DNA from 3 places in the Arthrobacter sp. LjRoot14 genome. Region 1 is predicted to be linked to each of the others. Evidence: riboswitches for the same ligand, from Rfam matches in the RefSeq annotation. Region 1 holds a riboswitch; each other region holds the start of a gene.
What was found. Region 1 has a riboswitch for thiamine pyrophosphate ahead of ACSQ12_RS14465 (FAD-dependent oxidoreductase). Riboswitches for the same ligand answer to the same signal wherever they lie in the genome.
Positions count from the first base shown of each region.

Region 2: another riboswitch for thiamine pyrophosphate. It lies ahead of ACSQ12_RS20220 (ECF transporter S component); the one in region 1 lies ahead of ACSQ12_RS14465 (FAD-dependent oxidoreductase).
Region 3: another riboswitch for thiamine pyrophosphate. It lies ahead of thiC (phosphomethylpyrimidine synthase ThiC); the one in region 1 lies ahead of ACSQ12_RS14465 (FAD-dependent oxidoreductase).

Region 1 is NZ_CAXURL020000001.1:3,214,904-3,221,138, forward strand. It holds gene ACSQ12_RS14455 (thiazole synthase) at 1-299, opposite strand, end outside; gene thiS (sulfur carrier protein ThiS) at 305-541, opposite strand; gene ACSQ12_RS14465 (FAD-dependent oxidoreductase) at 538-1,890, opposite strand; TPP riboswitch at 1,877-1,996, opposite strand; gene thiE (thiamine phosphate synthase) at 2,023-2,724, shown strand; gene ACSQ12_RS14475 (ferritin-like domain-containing protein) at 2,725-3,399, opposite strand; gene ACSQ12_RS14480 (RNB domain-containing ribonuclease) at 3,441-4,913, shown strand; gene ACSQ12_RS14485 (DEAD/DEAH box helicase) at 5,213-6,235, shown strand, end outside.
Region 2 is NZ_CAXURL020000001.1:4,452,614-4,458,848, reverse strand. It holds gene ACSQ12_RS20255 (Na+/H+ antiporter subunit A) at 1-202, shown strand, start outside; gene ACSQ12_RS20250 (Na(+)/H(+) antiporter subunit C) at 199-837, shown strand; gene ACSQ12_RS20245 (Na+/H+ antiporter subunit D) at 834-2,483, shown strand; gene ACSQ12_RS20240 (Na+/H+ antiporter subunit E) at 2,480-3,025, shown strand; gene ACSQ12_RS20235 (monovalent cation/H+ antiporter complex subunit F) at 3,022-3,300, shown strand; gene mnhG (monovalent cation/H(+) antiporter subunit G) at 3,290-3,724, shown strand; gene ACSQ12_RS20225 (DUF4235 domain-containing protein) at 3,839-4,102, opposite strand; TPP riboswitch at 4,253-4,395, shown strand; gene ACSQ12_RS20220 (ECF transporter S component) at 4,469-5,101, shown strand; gene ACSQ12_RS20215 (ABC transporter ATP-binding protein) at 5,118-6,235, shown strand, end outside.
Region 3 is NZ_CAXURL020000001.1:2,863,498-2,869,732, forward strand. It holds gene ACSQ12_RS12905 (RNA-binding protein) at 1-91, opposite strand, end outside; gene rpsP (30S ribosomal protein S16) at 93-515, opposite strand; gene ACSQ12_RS12915 (hypothetical protein) at 700-1,137, opposite strand; gene ACSQ12_RS12920 (VOC family protein) at 1,250-2,125, opposite strand; gene ACSQ12_RS12925 (amidohydrolase family protein) at 2,209-3,291, opposite strand; TPP riboswitch at 3,377-3,484, shown strand; gene thiC (phosphomethylpyrimidine synthase ThiC) at 3,479-5,359, shown strand; gene ACSQ12_RS12935 (alpha/beta fold hydrolase) at 5,328-6,062, opposite strand; gene ffh (signal recognition particle protein) at 6,159-6,235, opposite strand, start outside.

The DNA of each region.
Region 1 (6,235 bases):
GCAGTCATCACGGCGTCCCGGGCGGTGAAGCAGCCGGCGGTGTTGGGCAGCACCCGGATGTTGTGGTCCACCAGGAGCTGGAACAGCGAGCCTGTTTCGGCCGGCGAATAGCGGCGCATGGCCACGGTGGTCAGCTCCGTGCCGGACGCGATCAGGGCAGCTCCCAGCCCGTCCAGGCTGGGTGCACCGCCGGTGCCCATGATCAACCGTGATCCCAGCGGGATGCCGTCCACAATGAATGCGTCCGCCGCCGCCTGCTGACCGGTCCCTGCCGTGCCGGCAACCGTTGTTCCTGCCATGATGCTCAACCTCCCTGTACCGCGGTAACAAGTTCGACGTCGTCGCCCTCGGCCAGCGCCGTGACGAACCACTGGCTGCGCGGCACCACCTCGGAATTCCGCGCTACCGCCACGCCCAGTTTTTGGCCGTCGGCAGCCTGCCCGTTGGGCGCGAGGTTCCTGCCGGTGACCTGGCTGACGAGGGTGGTGACGGACGCGCCGTCGGCCACCGCATGTGCCGTGCCGTTCAGTGTGATGTTCATGCTGTTTCCTTGTTCGGGTCAATTGTGACGGTGTGTGCAGGCGCTGCCGGTCCGGCCGAAAGGCCGGAAAACCGGTCGGGCCGGAACGGAGCCCAGCGTGGATCGGCGTCGCCGTCCATCAGCTGCCTGCAGATGGACGCCGCTGCAGGGGTGAGCAGGACGCCATGCCGGAAGAATCCGGTGGCAATGATCAGGCCCTCAATATCCAGGCCGGTTCCTGCGGCCGCTACCCGGCCCAGCAGCGGCGCGTTGTCCGGCGTTCCCGGACGGGCCCTCGCCGTGGCTTCGAGCAGTTCCAGTTCCGCGACGGCGGGAACCAGCACCTGTGCGTCACGGAGCAGCTGGTAGACGCCGCCGGCGGAAACGGCCGATCCTGCGGGTGTTACGGGTCCCACAGGCGCCGTCACGGGGGCGTCGATACCCGCTCCCGACAGCGAATCTTCACGCTGCGTGGCCCCGATCACCACGGTGCCGTCCTGCCGGGGCACGATGTAAACGGGAACTCCATGGACCATTCCACGGACTGTGGATGTCAGCAGGGGCTGCAGGTAGGCGGGGACGCGCAGGCGCAGGATGTCGCCGTACACGGGGCGGAGCGGCAGCTGAAGTCCGGGCGGCAGTCCGCCCAGGGACGCGGATTCCAGTCCGTTGGCAATGATCGTTTCGTCTGCGTGCACGGTTCCTCCACCGGCCAGGCTGACGCCGCTGACACGCCCGTCCTCCCAGAGCAGGCCGGCGGCCCGCACACGCACGGCAGACCCCGGCAGGGAATCCGAGATCACGGCCAGCAGCTTGCGGGGATCCACCTGATGGTCGGCCGGAATCTCGAAGGCGCAGGATATCCCGGGGCTCAGCAGCGGCTCCCGTCCCCGGGCTTCCCTGACCGTCAGCGGTTCCACCGTCAGGCCGCCGGCCTGCTGGACGCCGCGCAGGTCGGCGAGCGCCCGGCGGTCTGCGGCGTCGGCACCCACGGCGAGGGTCGGCGTCGTAAGGTAGCCGGTGTCCGGGCCGTCGGCGCCGGGTTCACGGGACGCACGCCCGGTTTCCAGGCCGGCTGCGAAGGCCGGCCACAGTCCCGAGGAGTGGAGCATGAGTTCCAGGAGGTCTTCCTCCTGGTAATGGAGTTCGCTGACCGGCGCCAGCATGCCGGCGGCGGCCCAGCTCGCGCCCGTTCCCGGTGCGTCGTCGATGATCACCACGGACCTGCCCGACTGCCCGGCTTCCCAGGCAATGCCGTGGCCGATAATTCCTCCGCCGACCACGGCAACGTCGGCCCTGATGTCCACGCCGTGCTCGCCGCGACTGCGCGCGGGCGGCCGGCCTGCCGGGGATTGCGGGGTCATTGTCATCCTTCCCTACGCCGGTACTAACCGGATCAGGTCAAGCGGTCGGCTCTGACGCCCTCTCAGCCCTGCAGCTTTGTGACAGCTGCGGCGGGCTCCCGCGGTACTCCCCCAGTTTAGGGGAACTAGGCTTGTGCCATGACCGAGCAAGCTCTCCTTACCGATGCCCGCCTGTACCTCTGCACTGATGCCCGCACCGAGCGGGGCGATTTCGCCGACTTCGTCGATGCCGCCTACGCAGGCGGCGTGGACATCATCCAGCTCCGCGACAAGGGCCTGGAAGCGGCCGAGGAGCTCGAGCTGCTCGAAGTACTGGAAGCCGCGGCCCGCCGCCACGGCCGTCTGTGGTCGGTCAACGACCGCGCGGACATCGCCTCGCTCTCCGGTGCCCCGGTGCTTCATGTCGGGCAGAAGGACCTCCCCCTGGCGTCCGCCCGGAAGTTCCTTGGCGGTGAGGCCGTGATCGGCCTGTCGACGCACAGCCCCGGGCAGATCGACGCCGCCATCGCCGCATCCGGTGCTGCCGGGGGCCTGGACTATTTCTGCGTCGGGCCTGTGTGGGCCACTCCCACGAAGCCGGGCCGTGCCGCCGTCGGCCTCGACCTCGTCCGTTACGCGGCAGAGGCCACCGGCAAAACGACCGGCAGCGCTGCGGGGGCAGGCGTCGACGGTCCGGCGCTGCCGTGGTTCGCCATCGGAGGCATCGACCTGGGCAACGTTGAGCGGGTGGCGGCGGCAGGAGCGGAGCGGATCGTCGTGGTCCGCGCCATCACCGAGGCCGACGACCCCGCCGCGGCCGCGAGGTCGCTCCTGGCGGCACTCGACGCCGGCGCGTCCTGACTATCCGGTCAGGCCGAGCTGCGTCATCCGTTTGGAATGCTTCTCCGCCAGCCCGGCGATCAGCCCGCTGACCAGCTCTTTCGCAGCGGCACTGTCCCCGCCGCCGATCAGGCTTCCCACGAACGCATGCTCGTAGCTGACACGCTGCGCCTGGGTCAGTGCTTCGCCCAGCAGCCGCCTGCCCCACAGCGCCAGCCTGGAAGCGAGCCTCGGATCGTCGGCGAGGGCGTTCCTCAGCCGTTCGCGAAGAACCTCCGTTGTCTCATCGGAGGCCTGGATCTGTTCGATGACGTCCCGCGTTCCGGCGTCAACATAGCGGGAGATGGCCCGGTAGAAGTCGGCGGAGACTGTATCGATCACGTAGGCCTTCATCAGGGATTCGTACCAGTCGGCCGGGCGCGTCCGCGAATGGAAGTAGTCCACGGCCGCCTGGAACGGCAGCATGGCATCCTCGGCGTCGATCCCCATGGCCTCAAGGCGGGCGCTCACCAGCTCGTAATGCCGGAACTCCACGACGGCAATCCTGCCGAGCACGGCCCGGTCGTGGAGGGTGGGCGAATACCGCGCGTCAGCGGAGAACCTCTCGAACGCTGACAGCTCGCCGTAGGCCATCATTCCGAACAGGTCTGCGACGAAACGGTTGTAGCGAGCGGTGTCAGCCGGGGATGAGCTCATCGTCCAAGACTAATGGCGCAAATGGAGCTAACCTGACTTTCGTGTCACATCATCACCTGACTCCAAGTGTCCACGAACAGACCAACCGGCTGGCCGAGGCGCTAAACGCGCTGCGCACGGAGTTGGAGCTGCCCGGGCCCTTCCCTGACGAAGTCCTGCGGGATGCGCTGGCGGCCATTGCGGAGCACAAGATGCCTGACCTCGACCTCACGGACGTGGGCTTTGTGACCATCGATCCCCCGTCCTCCACTGACCTGGACCAGGCCCTCTTCATCGAGCGGTCAGGCGACAGGTACAAGGTTTTTTACGCCATCGCCGATGTGCCGTCCTTCGTGGCGCCGGGAGGAGCGCTCGACGCCGAAACGCGGCGGCGGGGGCAGACGTTCTACGCCCCGGACGGACGGATTCCGCTGCACCCGGAAGCCATCAGCGAGCAGGCCGGCAGCCTGCTGGCCGGACAGTTGTGCGCCGCGTTCGTGTGGGAGTTCGACCTGGATGCGGAGGCCCGCGTGGAGTCCGTGCTGGTGCGCCGGGCCAGGATCCGGAGCCGGGCGAAGCTCAGCTACAAAGGCGTCCAGGCCGAGCTGGATTCCGGCAGTGCCGCCCCCGTCCTGCTGCTCCTCAGGGAAGTGGGGATCAAGCGCGTGGAACTGGAACGGCTCCGCGGCGGCGCAAGCCTCAACATGCCGGAACAAGAGATCGAACAGCTGCCCGACGGCGGTTACCGCATCGTGGCGGCGCCGCCCCTCCCCGTGGAGGACTGGAATGCCCAGATCTCCCTCATGACCGGAATGGCTGCCGCTGACCTTATGCTCGAAGGCAGGGTCGGGATCCTGCGTACCATGCCCGCCCCTGACGAACGGTCGCTCCTGCATTTCAAGCGGCAGACAAATGCGCTCGGCAAGCCGTGGGACGGTGAGGCGAGCTACGGCGAGTACCTGCGCTCCCTTGATCCCACCGACCCCCGGCAGCTGGCTATCCTGCACTCCGCCGGGATGCTGTTCCGGGGCGCCGGTTACACGCCCTTTGACGGCACCGTGCCGGAGGACGCCATCCAGTCGGCCATCGGGGCAGCGTATGCGCACACCACGGCACCGCTGCGCCGCCTGATCGACCGCTTCGTCCTGGTGATCTGTGAGGCGCTGAGCAACCGCACCGCGGTTCCCGACTGGGCCCGGGAAGCACTCCCCTCGCTGCCGGAAATCATGGCGGCCTCGGACCAGCTGGCGGCCAGGATGGAACGGCTGGCCCTGGATACGGTGGAGGCCGCCCTCCTCGTCAACCACATCGGGCAGGAGTTCGACGCCGTCGTCATCTCCGGGTCGAAACCGGGCAAGCCCAACGGGAACGGCGGCAACGGGAACGGCAACGGACCGTCCGGGATCATCCAGATCGCGGACCCTGCGGTGACGGCCCGGTGCCCCGGCGAACTCGAGTCCGGCACCACGGTCCGGGTCAGGCTGATCTCGTCGGACATCCGCACGCGCGTGATCCGGCTTGAACTGGTGGAGTGACTGCCGGCTGATTGTGGACCGCGTCCGGGGCGTCAGTCGGTGGTGGTTGCGGTCAACAGCTAGACTGAGGGGGTAGTAATGGATGCCCGGTCGTTGATTTCCATGATTTTTGAATTCAACAAGCCCGCCCCTACGCGATCTTGAGATACGCCCGCTGGTCCCCAGTGCCAGCATTTAGATAGCCCGCGATCGGCTTCCACTGGATTTGCTTGCGCGCCCGAGCGTGCTCCGGAACGGCCTCGCGGCCGGCCCCGTTGAGCAAGCAGCGCCAATGCCCAAATGAATAAGGAAACTCCCCTGTGAGTGAATTGCATACGCACCAACTTCTGACCGACGAAACCGGCACTGAAACGATTGAGCCGGAAGAGACCATCATCTCGGACGAAAAGCCGCACGAGATCGAGGAGAAATCGTTCGCGGACTACAACGTCCGGGCCGACATCGTCGAGTCCCTGGCCGACGCCGGAATCACCCACCCCTTCCCCATCCAGGCAATGACGCTGCCCGTGGCCCTCGCCGGCCACGACATCATCGGCCAGGCCAAGACGGGCACCGGCAAGACCCTGGGCTTCGGCATCCCCGCGCTGCAGCGCGTGGTGGGCCGCGACGACCCCGGCTTTGACAAGCTGGCAGTCCCGGGCGCTCCGCAGGCACTGGTGATTGTGCCAACCCGGGAGCTCGCCGTCCAGGTTGCCAAGGACCTGGAAAACGCCGCCCGGAAGCGCAATGCCCGCATTGCCACTATTTACGGCGGCCGCGCCTATGAGCCGCAGGTGGATGCCCTGCAGAAGGGCGTCGAAATTGTTGTCGGCACCCCCGGCCGCCTGATCGACCTGTACAAGCAGAAGCACCTGAGCCTGAAGAACGTCAAGATCGTCATCCTCGACGAGGCCGACGAAATGCTGGACCTCGGCTTCCTGCCGGACGTCGAGACACTGATTGCCGGGACCCCCGCCGTCCGCCAGACCCTGCTGTTCTCGGCAACCATGCCCGGCCCGGTCATCGCCATGGCCCGCCGCTACATGACCCAGCCCACGCACATCCGTGCGGCTGATCCGGATGACGAGGGCCTGACCAAGCGCGACATCCGCCAACTGATCTACCGCGCCCACAGCATGGACAAGATCGAAGTAGTGGCCCGCATCCTGCAGGCACGCGGCCGTGGCCGCACCATCATCTTCACCAAGACCAAGCGCACTGCCGCCAAGGTGGCGGAAGAACTGGTGGACCGCGGGTTCGCTGCGGCCGCCATTCACGGCGACCTTGGCCAGGGTGCCCGGGAGCAGGCCCTCCGGGCCTTCCGCAACAACAAGGTTGACGTC
Region 2 (6,235 bases), 1.2 Mb from region 1:
GGTGTTCGGCGACATCAAGTTCGTCACCTCCACCATCTTCGACATCGGCGTCTACATCGTGGTGGTGGGCCTGGTGCTGGACGTGCTGCGCAGCCTGGGCGCAGAAATCGATGAGCACTTTGAAGAGAACCCCGAGGGCGAGACCGAAGGGCAGGAACCGGACGGGATTCCCGCCGAAACCACCGGGAGGGGGAAGGCATGAGCGTCAACCTGACATTGCTGACCGTCATGGGCGCGCTCTATGCCTGCGGAATCTACCTGATCATGGAACGCAGCCTCACCAGGGTGCTGCTGGGCCTGATGCTGCTGGCCAACGCCACCAACCTGCTGATCCTGGCCACCGGCGGCTACGCCGGCCTGGCGCCCATGTTCAGCAAGGACACGGACCCCCGCGACTACAACGACCCCCTCCCGCAGGCACTGATCCTGACATCGATCGTGATCTCCTTCGCAGTGACCGCTTTTATGCTGGGCATCATCTACCGGACCTGGGTGCTGGCCCGCCGCGATGAGATCCAGGACGACGTCGAGGACATCCGCGTCGCCGAGACCCCCAGCTTCGACGCGGAGGATGATTCCGAGATTCCGGTGGAGACCTCAGAGTTCCCGCTGACCATGATTGGTTCGGACGGCAGGGGCATCAGTGATTCGGACCTGTCCGCGGACAACGGTTCCGCCGGCAGCGGTTCGGGCCGCGGCACGTCAGGCGGCGGCCCGGAAGGCGGCGTGGCCACCGTGAAGGCCGGCGACCGCAAGATCAAAGCCAAGGACGCCGCTGCGGAAGAGCAACCCGGCTCCCAAAACGTGACACCCGGCCCGGAAGGAGGCGTGAAGTGAACATCGCAAGCTTTGCCCCGCTCGCCGTCGTACTTCCCATCCTCGGTGCCGCCCTGACGTTCGTGCTGATCCGGCACTCCCGGGCCCAGCGGGCCGTCAGCATTACGCTGCTCTCTCTGACGCTTCTGCTGGAATGCGTGCTGCTGGCTTCCGTCTGGGACGGCGGAACCGCGGCCGTCAACATCGGCGGCTGGCTGCCGCCGTGGGGCATCGTGATGGTGGTGGACCAGTTCTCGTCGCTGATGCTGGTGGTCTCCTCCACGGTCAGCCTCGCGGTGCTGGTGTACGCCACAGGCCAGGGCATGGCCGACGGCGACCAGGACGCACCGCTGTCGATCTTCCACCCCACCTACCTGATCCTGGTGGCAGGCGTGTCCAACGCGTTCCTATCGGGTGACCTCTTCAACCTCTACGTGGGGTTCGAGATCCTGCTGACGGCAAGCTACGTGCTGATGACCCTCGGCGGGACCGGTCCCCGCATCCGTGCCGGCGTGACCTACGTGGTGGTCTCCGTGGTGTCCTCCGTCCTGTTCCTGATCGCCATCGCCATGATCTACGGCGCCACCGGAACCATCAACATGGCGGATCTCGCCGTCAAGCTCGCGGACCTGGACTCCGGAACGCGGATGCTGCTGCACGTGATGCTGCTGGTGGCCTTCGGCATCAAGGCGGCTGTCTTCCCGTTGTCCTTTTGGCTTCCTGACTCGTACCCCACCGCACCAGCCCCCGTCACGGCGGTGTTCGCCGGCTTGCTGACCAAGGTGGGCGTCTATGCCATGGTGCGCACCGAGACGCTCCTCTTCCCGGGGGACTCGCTGAACACTCCGCTGATGGTGGCGGCATTACTGACCATGGTGGTGGGAATCCTGGGTGCGCTGGCCCAGAGCGACATCAAGCGTCTGCTGTCGTTCACCCTCGTCAGCCACATCGGCTACATGGTGTTCGGGCTGGCGATGTCCTCGGTGGCCGGGCTCGGCGCGGCAGTGTTCTACGTGGCCCACCACATCACCATCCAGACCAGCCTCTTCCTGGTCACGGGCCTGATCGAACGCCGCGGCGGAAGCTCGTCGATCGACCGCGTCGCCGGCCTGGCCAAGTTGTCCCCGATCCTGGCCCTGCTGTTCTTCATCCCCGCCATGAACCTGGCCGGCATCCCGCCGTTCTCCGGTTTCCTGGGCAAGCTCGGGCTGCTGCAGGCCGGTGTGCAGCTTGGCACCCCGCTGGCCTACGCCCTGGTGATCGGCGGCGTCGTGACCAGCCTGCTGACGCTTCTGGCCATCGCCCGTGTGTGGAACCGCGCGTTCTGGCGCAAACCCGAGGACGCCGAGAACCCGGACCCCGTGCTGCTCGCGGCCCCTGAGGACTCCGACACGGGCGACCGCGCGGGCAAGCGCAACGTCACGCTGCTGCCGCGGACGATGGTGGGATCAACCCTGGGCCTCGTGGCCTTCGGCGTGGCGCTCACCGTCTTTGCCGGCCCGCTCTTTCGGGTGGCGGACCAGTCGGCCGTGGAAATGCTGGACCGGTCCGCGTACATCCAGGCCGTGCTGGGCGAAAACGCCCCCGTGCCCCCGATCGCGCAACCTGAGCCTGTGCAGCCTGAGCCTGTGCAGCCTGAACCTGTGCAGCAGGAGGGGAAGAAATGAACCGCCGACGGATCTCAATCCGGCAGGAACTGCCCCTGCTGGTCTGGCTGGTGTTCGTCTGGGCCGCGCTCTGGCAGGATTTCAGTCCCGGTAACCTGCTGTTCGGTGCGCTGATCGCCGTCGTGGTGGCACGGCTTTTCTACCTGCCCCCGGTGGAGCTGGGCGGCCGCTTCAGCATCGTGCGGGCAGTCCCCTTCGCCCTGGTGTTCCTGGCCAAGGTGGTGGCCGCCAGCTTCCAGGTGCTGTACCTCGCGTTGGCCCGCGGGCCCAGGGTGACCAACGCCGTCGTCGCCGTCAAGCTGCGAAGCCACTCGGACCTGATGGTGACGGCCACCGGCCACGTCATCTCGCTGATTCCGGGCTCGCTGGTGGTGGAGGTGGACCGCTCCACGTCCACGCTCTACATCCACGGGCTGAATGTGCGGAGCGGAGAGGACATTGTGAACCTGCGCAAAGAGGTCCGGGATGCCGAGGCGGCACTGATCAGGATCATGGGCACCCGCGAGGAACTGGCCGCACTGAAACAGGAGGTGGGCGCATGATGGACGTCGTCCTGACCGTAACGGCCGTGATCCTGTCCCTGGCGGCAGCCGGGGCGATTGTCCGGATCGCCATCGGCCCGTCCCTGCTGGACCGGGTGCTGGCCTCTGACGTGCTGCTGGCCATCATCGGTGCCACGCTCTGCATCGACATGGCCGTCAACCGGCACCTGAACAACCTGATGCTGCTCGTGGCGCTGTCCATCATCGGATTCATCGGGTCCGTGACCGTGGCGCGCTTCGTGGCCGACCGGCGGGAGCAGCCCCATGAATCCTGAACCATCCGCCGTGGACACAGTCATTGATGCAGTGTCGGCCGTCTTTATGGTGGTGGGCGCCCTGATGTCCCTCGGTGCGGCGATCGGCCTGTTGCGCTTCCCCGACCTGATGAGCAGGATGCACGCCGCCACGAAGCCCCAGGTGCTGGGACTCTTCCTGCTGCTGGCCTCGGTGGGCCTGCAGCTGCGGACCTGGTGGGTGTGGCCCGTGCTGTTCGTGGCGTGGATCTTCCAGGTGCTCACCGTTCCGGTGTCCGCCCACATGGTGGGCAGGGCGGGTTACCGCACCAAGCACCTGCACAAGGAACTGCTCACCACGGATGAACTGGAGGCCGTAGTGCTGAAGGCAGCCGACAAGAAGGCCGCCACAAGGCAGGAATCAGAAAAGCGCGCCGCCGTCGAGGGTGACGACGGCGCAGCCTAAGGGGCGCCCGCAAGAAGTTCCGGGCCGCCACCCCCGGTGGAGTTTTTGTCCAGATAACGCGACTTGGAGGTCAATTACCTCCCGTTACCTGGACAAAAACTCTCCCGGGTGGGCCTAGACGATGTCCTGGCTCTTGGCGAAGCGGGTGATGGCACGCTGCGTGCCCCGGTTGGCCAGGACCTGGATGATGGCGCTGACAGCCGCCGAGATCAGCGCAAAGGTCAGGGCGCTGCGCAGGGTGGTGGGGACGTCGTCCTTGTCGCCCTTCGGGGGCTTGCGGCCGGTGATCTTTTCCCAGACGACGTCAACGGCCTTGGTGCCGGCGAATCCGGCAAGCAGGCTCACTCCGGTTCCAAGCAGCTTGATGAAAAAACTCACTCCAGTACCCCTTACAGGTGGGAAACAACGGAAACAGGGCTTCCCCTAGCCTAGCCGCATCAACCCGGCCGCATCACCGCGCATTGTGACACCCTCCCCGGGATTTCGCGGGCCCGCGGGTGTAAACTGATCCACGCCCACAAGGGCGAATTGATACGACAGGGGAGCGTCGCCGTCGGGCATCACTGGAACATTCCAGGGAACCGGAGGCGGGCGCTGAGAGTGCGGACAGCCGCAGACCCTCGAACCTGATCCGGTTAGTACCGGCGCAAGGGAGTCGAGTTCTCAGAGTGTCCGGCAGCAGGCGGCGGAAGCCGCGGACGGTCCGGGGAACACTCTCCCCTCCTGTACCTCAGGAGGAAGAAAATGACTGGAATGACGGCCAAGCAGACGCTTGGCAACAGCAAGTGCAACTGGCGCGTGGTGGACATTGTGGTTGCCGCGTTGATCGCAGTAGCCGGAGGCGTGATTTTCTGGGCCTGGTCCCAGGGGGCTGCCGCAGTTTCGCCGCCCATGAACGCCGTCTACCCGCCGCTGACCGGCCTTATCGCAGGCGGCTGGATGATTCCCGCCGTCCTGGGCATGCTGATCATCCGCAAGCCCGGAGCCGCCCTGTTCTGCGAAACAGTGGCCGCCACGGGTGAGCTGATCATGGGCTCGCAGTACGGCGCGTCGGTGCTGTTCTCCGGCTTCGTGCAGGGGCTCGGCGCGGAGATCATCTTCGCGGTGTTCGTTTACAAGAAGTTCAATCTGCCCGTTTCGCTGCTGGCCGGCGCCGCTGCAGGCCTCTTCTGCGGCCTGAACGACTCGTTCGCACCGTGGGGCTGGAACATCGCCTACGCTGCCGGCGACAAGCTGGCCTACATCATCTTCACGGCCATCTCCGGCGCCATCATCGCCGGCGGACTGTCCTGGCTGGCCACCCGCGGACTGGCCCGGACCGGTGTGCTGAGCTCCTTCGCCTCCCGCAAGGCAGCGACGGAGCCTGTCTTCTCCTGATGAACGGACACTGCTCATGACGCCTTCCGACACCGTCCGCCCGGCAGCGGTTACGGCACGCGGCTGGGGCTGGCGGCATGCCGGCCGGTCCCGGCCCGCCGTCCACGGCCTGGACCTGGACATTCAGCCGGGCGAACGCGTGCTGCTGCTGGGTCCCTCCGGCGCGGGCAAGTCCACGCTGCTGCACGCACTCGCCGGGGTGCTCGGGGACAGCGACTCCGGAGCCCACGACGGAACGCCGGATGCCGACGACTCCGACGAGACCGGTTCCCTGCTCATCGACGGTGCCCCGCCGCGTGCTCAGCGCGGCCGCGCCGGCCTCATGCAGCAGGACCCGGAGACGCAGGTGGTCCTTTCCCGCGTGGGGGACGACGTCGCCTTCGGCGCCGAGAACCTTGCCGTGCCGCGCGCGGACATCTGGACGCGTGTCGGAGAGGCGCTCGACGACGTCGGGCTGGCCCACCTGCCGCTGGACCACCCGACGTCAGCTCTGTCCGGCGGGCAGAAGCAGCGCCTCGCGCTTGCCGGGATCCTCGCCATGCGCCCGGGACTGCTGCTCCTCGACGAGCCCACTGCCAACCTGGACCCTGCCGGCGTCCTGGAAGTCCGTGACGCCGTGGGCCGGTGCCTGGACAAGACCGGGGCAACGCTGGTGGTGGTGGAACACCGCGTGGGCGTGTGGAAGGACCTTGTGGACCGGATCGTGGTGCTGCAGCCGGGATCTGCCACGGACACCGCGGTGCTCCTGGACGGCCCTCCGGACCGGGTCCTGGCAGAGGCGCGGGACGTGCTCGTCTCCGCCGGCGTCTGGGTGCCCGGGTACGTGCCCGCCACCCGGGCTCGAACGGGTGACGCAGGAGTGCCGGGTGCCACTGGAACGCAGGGCGAGCCGGGTGCCGGGAACCTCCTGCTGGCCGCCGAAAACCTTGCCGTGTCCCGCGAACGCCCCCGCCGGCGGCGCTTCAAGGCTGTCCCGCCGGTCCCCGTGCAGTCCGGCATCACGGCGCAGGTCCGCGCCGGCCAGGCATTGACCATCACGGGTCCCAACGGTTCCGGAAAGTCCACGTTTGCCCTGACCCTCGCCGGGCTGCTCCAGCCGGTGGAGGGCTCGGTTTCCGCCACGGTCGACCTCAG
Region 3 (6,235 bases), 350 kb from region 1:
CCCCGCGGCGGTTGTTCTTGGCACTGACCTTGACGTCCTCGGGACTGTCAACGATCCCGCGGACAAGGTGTTCGAGCGCTTCTGCCAGCAATTTACTCAGCCTCGGTGGTCTCTGCTTCAGCTTCGGTGGAAGCGTCGGCTGCCTCGTCCTTCTTGGCCTTCTTGGTGATGGCTTCCGGGATGATCACGGAACCCTTTTCCGGGGTAACGAAGGCAGCCTTGGGAGCCTTGGTCTTCAAGGTGCCCTCCTGGCCGGGGAGACCCTTGAACTTCTGCCAGTCACCGGTGATCTTGAGGATCGCAGCAACCTGCTCGGACGGCTGTGCGCCGACGCCGAGCCAGTACTGGGCACGGTCCGTGTCGACCTCGATGTATGAGGGCTCTTCGGTGGGGTGGTACTTGCCGATCTCTTCGATGGCACGGCCGTCACGCTTGGAGCGTGCGTCCATGACGACGATGCGGTAGTACGGTGCGCGCATCTTGCCAAAGCGCTTAAGGCGAATCTTTACGGCCACTTTTGTGGTCACTCCTGTTTCTGAAACGGGGTCGAGCCCGGCGTTCTGCACCCGTGGGGCGGGCCGTACTAGGGGGTTCTAAAAGGACAGGATCCGGACGCGGAGAGAGGGGCCACGCAGATCGAGTACCTGTTTATTGTGCCAGATCAGCGGCGGGATTTCGACTTGACACCCGGCGGGCCGTTCAGGACGACCAGACGTACAGCCCGGTCCGCGCGTTCGGGTCCACGCTGCCGGCCATCTGCGCGAGCCGCTGGACATACCCGAGGGCCTCTTCGGAGCCAAAAGGCATGTCCTCCTCCGCCGCCCACCTGGCCGCCACGTCCTCCAGGACATTGCCCTCGCCTTCGGTCTCATAGCTGAGGAGTTCGGCGAGCGCACGCACCATGGCGGCCGGCACACCCAGGAGCGAATCGCTGGCCACGTCCACCATGGCGAGCTCATAGTCCGCTCCTGACGCGTGGACCGCCGCTCCGGCGAGGTCACCCAGCTGCTCAATCTCAAAATCGCTGATGTCCGGAATCCGAAGCGCGTCCGGAGCAGCGAGGCCTCCGCCGTCGAGTGCCGCCGCGCGCTTGAGCGCCTCGTCGTGGGTGGAAACAAAGATTTCGGTGAAACCCATGGAAATCATCCTCATTCCGTCGGCGGTGTCATGGTCCGGCAGGGCAGCTTCGCAGCCTCCACGGACTTCCGGCTTCAGCCTAGCCCAGAAGAACGCGCAGCTCGGCGCCGCCTCAGCGGACGGCGACGCGGATCCGGTTGCGCCACGGATCCTCAAACCGCAGCTCGGCTCCCGTATGGTGCGAAGCAACGCCGGCGACCCGCAAACGGTCGGCGAGCGCGCCGACGTCGTCCGTTCCCGGCACTTCGATCAGGACTTCACCCAGCCCCAGGGTGTCCCGGCGGGGCCCGGCACCCCTGCTGTTCCAGACGTTCATGGCCATATGGTGGTGGTAGCCGCCGGCCGAGACGAACAGGGCCTGCCCGTGCCATCCCGCGGTCTTTTCGAAGCCAAGAGTGCCCACGTAGAAGTCGTGTGCCGACTGGACGTCGCCGACCTGCAGGTGGATGTGCCCGACGGCGGCTGCTGCCTCGCGCTGCCCGCCCACCGCGTCCTCGGTCAGGTGGTCCTGCAGGAACCGCTGCGGCGGCAGGGCAAGGCTGTCCATGACCACATTGGCCCCCTCCCAGGACCAGGCGGCGCGGGGTCGGTCCCGGTAGAGCTCGATGCCGTTGCCCTCGGGGTCGTTGAAGTAGAAGGCCTCGCTGACGAGGTGGTCCGCGCTTCCCGTGAAAAGCTTCGGTTCATACCGGGCGGCAGAGGCCACCGTGGCAGCGAGCGACGACCGGTCCTCGAACAGCAGTGCCGTGTGGAACAGCCCCGCCTCGCCGCGGGCCGGGAGGTTCAACCCGGGGGCCGCGGCCAGGTGGACCAGGGGTGCACCCCGGCGGCCGAGGTACACCCCGCCGTCCTGCTCAGCCACGACGTCCAGCCCGAGCGCGCGCTGGTAATAGTCCGTCATCAGCTTCATGTCGCCCACCTTGAGCATCACCGTGCCCATGGTGAGATCGGCGGGCAGCAGGTCCTTGCTGCTGGATTCCACGGTCATTCCAACTCCAAACTCCGGAAACTCGGCCGCCGGCGACCGGCGACGATTACATAGAGTAAATTACTTGAAGCTTCAATTTATTCCTAGCGGAGCTGCCGGCCCCGAAGAACGGTGTGCTTGAGGTCCCGCAGTGTTGCCGGGTTGAGCCTGGGGTCCAGTTCGCACAGCACGACGTCGGCGCTGGCACCTTCGGCGATGCCGTCCGCTCCCAGCCACTCACGCGCGGCCCAGGAAGCGGCGTCCAGGGCTGAGGCCGCCGGCAGGCCGGCGGCGTGGAGCGCCTGGATCTCGTCCACGATCCTGCCGTGGCTGATGACACTGCCCGCATCGGTCCCGGCGTAGATCGCGACGCCGGCTTCGAAGGCCTCGAGGATGCGCTCGTTCCGCCGTTCCCAGAGCCTTTGCATGTGGGCCGCGTACACCGGAAACTTCGCTTTCGCACGGGCCGCAATGTCGGGGAATGTCGCAATGTTGATCAGCGTGGGAATGATGGGGACGCGCTGTTCCACGAAACGGGGGATGTGGCGCGGCAGCAGGCCGGTTCCGTGTTCGATGCAGTCGATGCCGGCGTCGAGCATGTCATCCAGGGTGTCCTCCGCGAAACAGTGGGCGGTCACCCTGGCGCCTTCGTCGTGGGCTGCGCGGACAGCGTCCCGCACCACTGCGGCGGGGAACGAAGGCGCCAGGTCGCCGGCGTCCCGGTCGATCCAGTCCCCTACGAGCTTGACCCAGCCGTCACCCGCCAGCGCCTGCTTCCGCACGGCCTCGACCAGTCCGTCCGGCTCAACTTCGACAGCGAATCCCTGCAGGTAGCGGCGCGTCCTGGCGATGTGGCGGCCGGCGCGGATGATGCGCGGCAGCTCCGGCCGCTGCTGGAGCCAGCGGGTGTCGTGGACGGCGCCGGCATCCCGGACGAGCAGCGTGCCGGCATTCCTGTCCGTGAGGGCCTGTTCCTCGGCCACGGAATCCGGAACGTCACCGGCTGGTCCCAGCCCGATGTGGCAATGCGCATCCACCAGGCCAGGCAGCACCCAGCCGTTCAACACCAGGTCAGGCGGAGCGGCCGGCCGTGTGAACGTCAGCCTGCCGTCCACAGCCCAGAGGCCCTGCCGTTCCCGGTCCGGGGCGGTGAGCACGGTTCCGCTGAATTCGATGACGTCACGCATGCTTCAAGCCTAGACCGGCCGGGCACCCTCCCCTGTTGTGACCTGCATGTGACATGGACCCGCCCCGGCCCTGTGGTAGCTTCGTCTACGACCACACGGGTGCCCTTGCAAGGGCTGAGATCGGGCTGACGCGGCCTGCGACCGTTGAACCTGTCCGGGTAATGCCGGCGAAGGAAGTGAGTATTCCGTGAATACACAAGAAACACAGCTGATCCGTGCCCAAAACAAGACCGCACCCGGCAATTCGGCACCTGCCGAAGCGCAGTCCATGAAGTCCCACTCGCTGGCATTCATCGCCGATGAGGCCACCGGGATCCGGGTTCCGGTGACCGAAATCGCCCTTGAGGACTCACCGGGCGGGGCAGCCAACCCGCCGTTCCGCGTGTACCGGACTGCCGGGCCCGGCAGCGATCCCGTGGTGGGCCTGGAGCCGTTCAGGACCCGGTGGATCGAGTCGCGGGCAGACACCGAGCCCTATGGCGGAAGGGAACGGAACCTGCTCGATGACGGCAGGTCGGCAGTGCGCCGCGGCGCCGCGTCCGCGGAGTGGAAGGGCGCGCAGCCCGTGCCCCGCCGCGCCGTCGAAGGCAGGACAGTCACGCAGATGCACTACGCCCGGCAGGGTGTGGTGACGCCCGAGATGCAGTTCGTTGCCCTCCGCGAAAACTGCGACGTGGAGCTGGTCCGCAGCGAAGTGGCTGCGGGCCGCGCCATCATCCCCAACAACATCAACCACCCGGAATCCGAGCCGATGATCATCGGCAAGGCCTTCCTGGTGAAGATCAACGCCAACATCGGCAACTCGGCCGTCACGAGCTCCATCGCGGAGGAGGTCGACAAGCTGCAATGGGCCACACAGTGGGGCGCCGACACCGTGATGGACCTGTCCACCGGCGATGACATCCACACCACCCGTGAGTGGATCATCCGCAACTCGCCCGTCCCGATCGGCACCGTTCCCATCTATCAGGCCCTGGAAAAGGTCAACGGCGAGGCCAACCAACTGACGTGGGAAATCTTCCGCGACACCGTGATCGAACAGTGCGAGCAGGGCGTGGACTACATGACCATCCACGCCGGGGTGCTGCTGCGGTATGTGCCGCTGACGGCCAACCGGGTGACCGGCGTAGTCTCCCGCGGCGGCTCCATCATGGCCGGCTGGTGCCTTGCCCACCACCAGGAGAACTTCCTGTACACGCACTTCGACGAGCTGTGCGAAATTTTCGCCAAGTACGACGTCGCGTTCTCGCTGGGCGACGGGCTGCGGCCAGGTGCGACCGCGGACGCGAACGACGCCGCCCAGTTCGCGGAGCTGGATACCCTGGCCGAACTGACGCAGCGCGCCTGGGAGTTCGACGTGCAGGTGATGGTGGAAGGACCCGGCCACGTGCCGTTCCATCTGGTCCGTGAAAACGTGGAACGCCAGCAGGAACTCTGCAAGGGAGCACCGTTCTACACGCTGGGGCCGCTGGTCACGGACATAGCCCCGGGCTACGACCACATCACGTCCGCCATCGGCGCCACGGAAATCGCCCGCTACGGCACGGCCATGCTCTGCTACGTCACGCCCAAGGAACACCTGGGGCTGCCCAACAAGGACGATGTCAAGACCGGCGTCATTACCTACAAGATTGCCGCCCACGCCGCCGACCTGGCCAAGGGCCACCCCGGCGCGCACGAACGCGACGACGCCCTGTCCAAGGCCCGGTTCGAATTCCGCTGGCGGGACCAGTTCGCCCTCTCACTGGACCCGGTCACCGCCGAATCCTTCCATGACGAGACCCTCCCCGCGGAACCGGCCAAGACCGCGCACTTCTGCTCCATGTGCGGGCCCAAGTTCTGCTCCATGCGCATCAGCCAGGACATCAGGGACGAGTACGGTTCCGCCGAAGCACAGTCGGCACTCGCCGAGATGGCGGCAGGCATGCGTGAAAAGAGCAACGAATTCCTGGCAGCCGGCGGCAAGGTCTACCTTCCCGAGCTGCAGCTTCCAAACCCGGAACAACCGGGCCGGCACAGTGCAGCGACGGGCGACGCTACGACGCCTGTGAGTGCTGACGCCTGCTGACTTCTGCGATGAAGGACCGGATAACCCGGTCTCCCTCCACCGAGTCCTGAGGCCGGTGTCCGCCCGCGGCAACGCGGTGCTGGGCACCGGTTTCACGCAGGTAGCCCGCAATCTCTTCGTAGAGCGGCTCCCAGCCGCCGGTCAGGACGAGCGTGGCGACACCCGGCACGATCTGCAGCGGCGCCTCCCACGGAGGCGCCTGTAACCGGAGCCGGCGGGCAGCGTTGAGTGCTTCCGGCGTGGCGGGGCCATCACTGTGCACGGAAAACGCCCGCCGGACAAACTCCCGCTGGAAGTCGTCGTCGCCGAGCTGGTGCCGCACGTCAAAAAGCGGCTGCATCAGTGCGCGGTGCGCAGCAGTGGCAGGCAGTTCAGCGGTCAGTGACAGGCAGGCGGGCTCCACGAGGGTGAGGGACTGCACCAGATCCGGGCGTTCCACGGCCGCCATCATGGCCGCAATGGCGCCCTGGGCATGCGCCACCACATGTCCGCCGGCAACGCCGCGGCCCTCGTCCGCCAAGGCCCCCAGCACAATCCGGGCGTCCGTCTGGAAGTCCGATTCGACGGGCTCCGCAGACGCGTCAAAACCGTGGCGGCGCAGGAACAGTGCGTCGTAGGCCAGGGCCATGCCGTGTTGCTTGGGCCACGCGGCAGACCCGAAGGCTCCCGAACCGTGGACGAACACTACGCGCTGCTTAAACATGCCCCAACCCTATGGCAATGGCCGGACAATTCGGCCGGACGACATTGAACCTGCCGGCAGCCACGTTGACCGTACGTAAAACCGCGCCGCCAGTAACTACTTGCTCCCGCCGAGGAACTTGTCGAACCCCTTGGGCAGGTTGAGCTGCGACGGGTCGAAGTCCGCTCCCTGCT